2 regions of the Brevibacillus sp. B_LB10_24 genome follow, and region 2 is predicted to be linked to the other one. Evidence: riboswitches for the same ligand, from Rfam matches in the RefSeq annotation. Region 2 holds a riboswitch; the other holds the start of a gene.
The links. Region 2 has a riboswitch for glycine ahead of purU (formyltetrahydrofolate deformylase). Riboswitches for the same ligand answer to the same signal wherever they lie in the genome.
Positions count from the first base shown of each region.

Region 1: another riboswitch for glycine. It lies ahead of gcvT (glycine cleavage system aminomethyltransferase GcvT); the one in region 2 lies ahead of purU (formyltetrahydrofolate deformylase).

Region 1 covers NZ_JBJQOQ010000012.1:79,648-84,067, reverse strand. The annotation lists gene gcvPA (aminomethyl-transferring glycine dehydrogenase subunit GcvPA) at 1-775, opposite strand, end outside; gene gcvT (glycine cleavage system aminomethyltransferase GcvT) at 842-1,945, opposite strand; glycine riboswitch at 2,064-2,171, opposite strand; glycine riboswitch at 2,172-2,270, opposite strand; gene ACI7RC_RS13195 (DEAD/DEAH box helicase) at 2,461-4,155, shown strand; gene ACI7RC_RS13190 (YqhG family protein) at 4,185-4,420, shown strand, end outside.
Region 2 covers NZ_JBJQOQ010000011.1:113,131-117,550, forward strand. The annotation lists gene pdxR (MocR-like pyridoxine biosynthesis transcription factor PdxR) at 1-571, opposite strand, end outside; gene ACI7RC_RS12645 (pyridoxal phosphate-dependent aminotransferase) at 766-1,920, shown strand; glycine riboswitch at 2,024-2,128, shown strand; glycine riboswitch at 2,129-2,221, shown strand; gene purU (formyltetrahydrofolate deformylase) at 2,347-3,222, shown strand; gene ACI7RC_RS12655 (ArsR/SmtB family transcription factor) at 3,516-3,845, shown strand; gene ACI7RC_RS12660 (SRPBCC family protein) at 3,842-4,264, shown strand.

The sequences.
Region 1 (4,420 bases), on a different contig from region 2:
ACGCGGCGTGAATGCCAAATGGCTGCATGTCTCCGACCACGATGTCCGCTCCCAGTTTGCCCGGGGCTTCCAGGATGCCCAGAGCGACCGGGTTGGCCTTGACGATCAAGAGCGCCCCTTTGCCGTGAACCCATTTTTCGATCTCGGCCAAGTCTTCCATATTCCCAAAAAAGTTGGGATATTGCACGACGACAGCGCCCACGGTGTCATCCACTGTCTGCGTCAGCGCCTCCAGATCAGTCACGCCATCGCGATTGTAGCCGACCTCTTCTACTTCGACGCCTTGTCCGTACGCATAGGTTTTTAAAATGTCACGGGCTTCCGGATGTACTGCACGGGATACGACGACGCGTTTTTTGCCGGTGTGTCCTGCCGCCATCATCGACGCTTCCGCCATGGCGGTCGGTCCGTCATACATCGAAGAGTTGGCCACTTCCATGCCGGTCAGCTCGCAGACCATCGTCTGAAACTCAAAAATCGCCTGCAGCTCGCCCTGGCTGATCTCCGGCTGGTAGGGTGTATAAGCCGTATAGAACTCGGAACGGGAGATGACGTGATTCACCACGCTGGGAATGTAGTGCTGATACACGCCCGCTCCCAGGAAGCTGACATGTGTGTCAAAATTCACGTTTTTTCCCGCCAGACCCTTCATGTACTTGACCAGCTCAGGCTCGGGCATCGCCGGCGTAATGTCAAGCTCGCGGTTAAACCGGATGTCTCGGGGAATGTCGGCAAACAGTTCTTCAACCGACTGGATGCCGAGCGCCTGCAGCATCTCGCGCTTATCTTGATCGGTCTGGGGCAGATAACGGTATTGCACAGTGAAATCCTCCTTCAAGTCCTATTTTTTCGGACGCTTGTAAAATGGCGTGGCGACAACCTGGGCCTTCAGGCGCTTGCCGCGAATTTCTACTTCAATAAGGCTGCCCAGCTCGGCGTGTTCCCGTTTCAACAGGGCCAGACCGACGTTTTTCTTTAAAGTGGGCGACTGTGTACCCGTCGTGACTTCACCAATCTGTTCCCCGCCGGAAAATACGGGGTAGTGGGAGCGCGGTATGCCGCGATCGATCATCTCGATGCCAACCAGCTTTCTCAGTGCGCCGCCCTCCTTCTGCGCCTTGAGCGCCTCGCTGCCGATAAAGGGAACAGCCTTATCCGTCTTGACGGCAAAACCGATGCCCGCTTCGATCGGGGTAATGTCTCGGCTTAGCTCTTGGCCGTACAGCGGCAGCTTTGCTTCAAACCGAAGCGTGTCGCGAGCGCCGAGGCCGCACGGCAAAAGCCCGTCTTCCTTGCCCGCCTGAAGCAGTGCCTCCCAAAGCTCTGCTGCCTTGCCTGCGGCCAGGTAGAGTTCGAATCCGTCTTCCCCTGTGTAACCCGTCCGGGAAATCAGCACCGGAATGCCGGCAAGATCGAGATTTCGCTCAAAGTGGAAAGGTCTGATCTGCGACAGATCGAAATCCGTCAGCTTCCCCAGGATGTTCTCCGCCAGCGGTCCCTGGATCGCCAGCAAGGCCGTTTCGTCGGAAAGATTGGCAATGGAGACACCAGCGGTCTTATGCTCCTGCATCCAGGCGAGATCCTTGTCGATGTTGCTCGCATTGATCACCAGAAAATAGTGATCGTCGGCAATTTTGTAGACGAGCAGATCATCTACCGTCCCGCCGTCCGGATAGCACATCGCACTGTACTGCGCCTGTCCGTCCTCCAATTTGCTGACATCGTTGGTCGTCAGCCGCTGCAGGAAGTCAAGGGCTCCTTCCCCCTTTACTTCTACCTCCCCCATGTGGGAGACGTCAAACAACCCGGCCTTCGTCCGAACAGCTTCGTGCTCCTGGGAAATCCCGGAGAATTGTACCGGCAATTCCCAACCGCCAAAGTCGATTGTTTTTCCGCCATACCTGGCATACAGGTCATACAGCGGGGTGCGCTTTAACTCTGCCATGTTACCTCCACCTCCATCGTCTTCCTTGCTGCCTTTCACTTTGGCCCAAGCTCATTCGATTTTGGGCATGAAAAAAGACAGAAAAGCAGAAGAAAGAACGCGATTGCGCGTCTCTTTCTTCTCCTTCTCTGTCCTTTTACCTGAGAGTTACCTCGTGCCGCAAAGCACACAAGTTTCCCCTTTGGTGGCTTCCGCTTATCCCAAGCCGAAGCGCTCTCCAGAGATGCGTCCAGCAGAGGTTCTTTTGCCTGAGAGATTCACCTGCACAAGGTTTGCTCCTTCGGCGCTGCCTCAAATTGCGGCAGTCTCTCCCTACTACTCTCATCCGCCATACATAATCGCTATTCGCTTATTCCATACTATATGTATCCTACCACGACCAGGGTGTATTTGGGAATAACCAATTCAGCAAAACAGCAGAAAAACTGAACGTTTTATTTATAGTTATCAAAAACGTTTGGTTTTAACCGCGATAAACTCATGATCAAAAGCCAGAAGCAAAAGGAGTCATCACAATGACGAATATTCCCATCGCATTCGATCGCACCTGGCTGCCCGCCTTGCAAGATCTGATGCAAAATGACGGTCCGTGGCACAAATGGGAACTGTTCCAACTTGCTCTTGAAGCCGAAGAAGCCTTGGCGGTCAAAGAATTTGACCGGCTTCAAGCATTGAAATACTTGCCCCATGTGAAGCCCTACCCCCACCAGATCAGCACGGCGGAAAAAGTGCTGAACGAAATGCGCGGCCGGGCCATTCTCGCCGATGAGGTCGGGCTAGGCAAAACGATTGAAGCCGGGCTGATCATGAAGGAATACATGGTGAGGGGATTGGCCAAAAAAATCCTCATCCTCGTCCCGGCATCGCTCGTCATTCAATGGACGAAGGAATTGAACCAAAAGTTTGGCATCCCGGCCGTCGCCCAGAAAAAAGAGTACATGTGGCGCCAGTACGACGTGGTGGTCGGTTCGATCGACACGGCCAAACGCGACCCGCACCGCCGTCACGTACTTGACATCGAGTACGACATGCTGGTGATCGATGAGGCCCACAAATTAAAAAACAAGCGCACCCGCAACTATCAATTTGCCAAAGAGATCAAGAAAAAATACTGTTTGCTGCTGACGGCAACCCCGATCCAGAACGAAATGGACGAGCTGTACAACTTGATCAATCTGCTCCGTCCGGGACATCTGGGTCCCTCTCACGAATTTGCCACGAATTATGTGGAAGGGAAGCGGCAGGCAAAGAACAATGAACAGTTGAAGACGGAAATCGGCAAGGTGATGATCCGCAACCGGCGCAGCGACGGCGGGATCGAATTTACCGAACGGCAGGTGAAGTCGATCCCGATTGAGTTGTCGAATGAGGAGTGGGCGCTGTACCAAGGCGTCACTGATTTTGTCCGCCAAACCTACCGTGCCGACATCGGCGGGATCAACGCCCTTGCTCTGATCACGCTGCAGCGGGAAGTCTGCTCCAGCCGGGAGGCGGCGTTTATGACCCTGTACAACATGCATCAGCGGACGGCAGAAGGGTCGAAGGAACAGGCAGCGATCCTCGAACTGGTAGAGATGATCAAGCGGATCGAAACCCACTCCAAGGCAGCCAAAACCGTCGAGCTGCTAAAGCAGATAGACGACAAGGTGATCATTTTCACCGAGTACCGCGCGACCCAAAACTACCTGCAAAAATACCTCGGCGAGCACGGCATCACCTCGGTTCCTTTCCGCGGCGGCTTCAAGCGCAGCAAGAAGGACTGGATGACCGAGCTGTTCCAGAATCGCGCACAGGTGCTGGTCGCTACCGAAGCGGGCGGCGAGGGAATCAACCTGCAGTTTTGCAATCAGGTGATCAACTACGACCTGCCGTGGAATCCGATGCGAATCGAGCAGCGAATCGGCCGTGTGCACCGGTTGGGCCAGAAGCGTGACGTCCACATTTACAACCTGTCCACCACCGGAACGATCGAGGAGCACATCCTCCATCTGCTCTATGAAAAGATCGACTTGTTCGAGATGGTGATCGGAGAACTGGATGAAATCGTCGACCGGCTCGGCTTGCTCTCCTCCCTGGAGCAAAACATTATCGATATCATCATGGAATCAGGGTCAGAAAAAGAGATGGCGTTAAAGTTGGACAACATTGGCCAAGCAATCAATTCCATACGGCAGAGCGCCCTGGCAGACAAAGCCAAGAAACTCTCATAACCCCAGATACCGCAAAGGAGGGGCCTTCCGTGGAACAGCAGCAGATGCGCAGATTTATCGAAACCTATTTGGCAGCCTTTTCTTCCCATATCTGTGAATCGCACCCTGACTATCTGACGGTCAAACTGCCGGAAGCAATCGACAAGGATATCGGCAACCGGCCTTTTTACTGGTCGTGGATCGAAAAGATGAACATGCCTCCCCAGCCGATGGTCCTCACGTTTGCGTTTGATCCGGACCGGATGCCGGAAGGTGTCCGGGCCGA
Region 2 (4,420 bases):
CTGATACGATCAGGATGGAGGATGGCGAGGCCACGATTCCTCTTTTCCTCGCGTAATCGCTTATCTGCTGTCTCAGATAAAGCAGTCCCTTGGGATCCTCGTAATCCAGCGATTTCATCATGGCCGGCAGCTTGGGCAGGATGGATTGCAGCATGTCAGTCGGAAAAAGTTCGGGGGGAGGACCTGCTGTGCCCAGACGAATGATCGTTGGACTGTTTTCCGATTGATTAATGTCTTGAACGGTGGGCAGACTGGGCCGGTAGACACCGGATCTGGTATAGGCATCCCAATCGGGCGCCGAGTTGGCCGCCATGATCGACCACGTATTGTTTACCACTCTCGTTCCGCTTCCGCTGCTCCCCTCGATCAGGCCCTCGGCAGTCAATTCGGCAAAAGCAGTTACGACCGTGCTTCGATTGACACCGAACTCTCGCGCTAACATCCGCTCCGTGGGAATTTTACTCCCTAGCGGCCACTCCCCATTGCTAATTTTTTGCTTGATGAAATGCGTGATCTGCTTATACAAAGGGACCGGGTCGGCGCGATTTGGCTTCCAGTCGGATAGGAACATGTATTTCACCTCGTCTTGCGGTCTGCAAATGTGACGACTCTCTGATAAAGCTTGGTTGGCTCCCAGATGCAAACCAATTGGATGGAGACACCGGTATCTATGAACCTTATCATATTAAAAAACAGAGAAATAGGTAAGACTCATCTACGTACTTTTAAGATCGTGTATCCAAAACGCGAAGGAGAGATACGAGTATGAAAGAATTGTCCAAAACGAGAAGCAGGCTGCCTCATTCAGGAATCCGCCAGCTCATGGAGCTATCCGCGGCGATTCCCGATGCCATTCATCTGGAAGTGGGTGAACCTAACGCCAATACGCCGCTGCATATCCGGGAAGCAGCCACTGCAGCCATGAACGAAGGTTTTACTGGCTACACCTCGGTGTACGGCTTTCCATCGCTGCGGGATGCACTGTGTGAGCATCTTGCCCGCCGCTATGGCTTAACGATCACAAGTGAACAGGTACTGGTCACCACCGGTGCAGTAACGGCTTTGACCGCCTGTTTACAGGCGATTGCCGACGCTGATGAAGAAATCCTGATTCCCGATCCGGGCTGGCCGGCTTATGAAATGATGGCACTCGCGCAAGGGTCGGCAGCCAGAAGATATCATTTGCGGATGGAGAACGGTTTTGCCCCTGATCTGGAGGAGCTGGAACGACTGGTTACACCGAAAACCAAGGCGATTTTCATCAATACCCCGGGGAACCCGACGGGAGCCGTGCTGACGCGGGAACAGATCATGGAATTGCTGGCATTTGCCGTCAAACACGATCTGTACGTGATATCGGACGAAGTGTACGACGGGATTGTCTTCGATGGTACTCATATCAGTCCAAAGGCGTTTGACACCGATGGCCGTGTTATCAGCATATTTGGCGCGTCGAAAAACTACGCGATGACCGGTTGGCGAATCGGCTACGCCGTGGCCAATCCGGAAATTACCGCGCTAATGGGAAAAGTGCTGCTGCCCTTGATCTCTTGCGCCTCCTCCATTTCGCAAAAAGCAGCCGAGGCTTCGATCCGCGGGCCGCAGGACTTTGTTGAGGAGATGAGGGAAAGCTACAAACAGAGACGGGACAAAGCATACGATTTGTTTACACAGGCAAACGTAAAAGCGTTCAAACCGGACGGCGCTTTCTATATGCTGGTTGATATGTCGGAACTGGATCGGACAGCCGATGAGCTGGCGCTGGATTTGCTGAAAGAGGAAAAAGTGGCGGTAGCACCGGGCACCACCTTTGGAGAGCTCACCAGCAAAATGGTCCGCATATCTCTTGCAACAGAAGAATCGCAGCTGTTGGAAGGGGTAAGACGGATTTGTGACTTCATCGCCAGACATAAAAGATGAGAGTAGGTTGAATTGACGGAATACCGTTTCTTTTTCGAATTGACAAGAATATGGTACCCGTGCTTTACTGGAAAAAATGTTCCTATCATTTCAATAGCTGCGGATGAAGATTGCAGGAGAGACTAGACGATTGGTTTAGCACCGAAGGAGCAAGTCCCAAAAAACCCTTTGGGATTAATCTCTCAGGTAAAGATACTGCGATTGGACGTACCTCTGGAGAGCGCTGAAAAGCCACCAAAGGGGAATACTCTGCGCCACAAGGCGGAATTAAACTCTCAGGTAAAAGGACAGAGGAAAGGGAGATGATCGTAATCTTTCTTTCCCCTGTCTTTTTTTACGTATGAGAAGACGCCCGTGATAGGGGGAAGAATATTCAATATCCATACTCCCTGTTGATTATGGGGGAATAAAAACGGAGGGATTGAAATGGATCACGATTTGGCCAAAAAGGAAAACAGAGCTGTGCTGTTGATCTCCTGCCCGGAGCGTCTGGGGATCATCTCTGCCGTATCCAACCTGTTATTTGGCTACAAAGCAAATATCGTACAGTTTGATCAGCATACGACAGACCCTCGGGACGGCATGTTTTTTATGCGCATCCTCTTTGATTTGGATTCGCTTGAAGCTTCCTACCCGCAATTGGAGCAGGATCTGTCCAACATGGCACAGGAGTACCCGATGGAATGGCGCCTCAGCAAGGGGAGTCAAACCAAACGGATGGCAATTTTTGTATCCAAGATGGACCATTGTTTAGTCGAACTCTTATGGCGCTGGAAGTCCAGAGAGATTCTCGTCGACATCCCCATGGTTATCAGCAATCATCCCGATGTAAAGGATACCGTGGAATCTTACGGAATTCCTTTTTACCACATCCCGACGAATACGCAAACCAAAGAAGAAGCGGAGCAGGCAGCCCTGGAGATTTTGCGGGGAAAGGCAGACTTCCTCGTGCTGGCAAGGTACATGCAAATACTCTCTCCGCGTTTCATCGCGCATTACCCCAATCAAATCATTAACATCCATCACTCATTCCTTCCCGCGTTCATTGGCGCCAATCCCTACAAACGGGCATTTATGCGCGGCGTAAAACTGATCGGCGCAACCGCACACTACGTGACCAATGATCTCGATGAGGGGCCGATTATTGAGCAGGACGTCATCAGAGTCAATCACCGCCTGAATGAATCCGATCTGAAGGTGGCTGGGCGCCGCGTAGAGCGAAACGTCTTGGCACAAGCTATCTCATGGCATGTAGAGGACAAAGTGATCGTTTACGGGAACAAAACGATCGTTTTCGCTTAAGAGTCCGGAAACAGAAGAAAATGGGAAACTTATTGATAATTTCCTGCTGATCATCAGTGATTGCAAGCTTTGAAGAGACTTCCAACGCCTTGCGATGCCGCAGGCAACTTTTCCAGCGCAGCAAATGTTGTTGACACGACACCAAATGGTGGCCTATAATCAAATCGACACTAAATAGTGTCCAATTAGCAATTAGTCATTTGGAAAGTTTGGAACCTGCATAAGCTTCAACTGTTCCCCCGTACTACCAATAGGTTTGTCCTACAGAAAATAATATTTTGGAGGGGGGTGCCATGAGCGAAAACAAACAATTTCGGGATGTGTTTGACGCGATTGCAGATCCAACGAGGCGCCAACTGATTCGTCTGTTAGCAGAGGCAGAGGAGAAACCGCTTCATGAGTTAACGTCACAGTTTCAAATGGGCCGTACAGCTGTATCCAAGCATTTGACAATCCTGAAAGAGGCCGGACTGGTACTTGACCGAAAAGTCGGCAGAGAAACGCGATTTAGGCTAAACGCCTCTCCACTCAGAGAAGTTCAAGATTGGGTGGCTTTCTACAACAAGTTCTGGAGTACGAATATGTTGCGCTTAAACCAACTATTAGAGGAGGAAGAAGAATGAGTTTATCATTAACCTTGGATTTTCAGTATACGACATCAATCGAGAAGCTTTGGTCCGCCTTAACCGATTCAAGCAAGCTTGCCAGGTGGGTGGTCGACATCCACACCGGTCAGGCAATGGATAATGATTTTAAGCCCGTTGTAGGACACCGTTTTCAGTTTCGCGCTCAACCGACCCAATGGTGGAATGGAATTATTGACGGAGAAGTACTTATCGTGGACGCACCAAACCGTTTGTCCTATACTTGGGCCAGCGGAGAGGAGAAGCACACAGTCACCTGGACGCTGCAGGATTTAGGGGACGGAAAGGTTAACCTCCATCTCGAACAAACCGGTTTCTCAAACGTTCAAGGACTCGAAGGCGCTAAGTATGGCTGGAGTAAATGGTGCGGCGAGCTTGAAAAGGTGTTGGAACAGTAATCGCTTTTGGTACCAAACATCAAGAAAAAAGCAAACGGCTTGGTGCTTCGCCGTTTGCTCTTTGTACAATGATGACGCCAAGCAACTTCCCTTACGGACCAGTAACATCTTGTGAATTCTTGTTGTGAGGAAACAAAGAGATAAGAGGAGAGATGG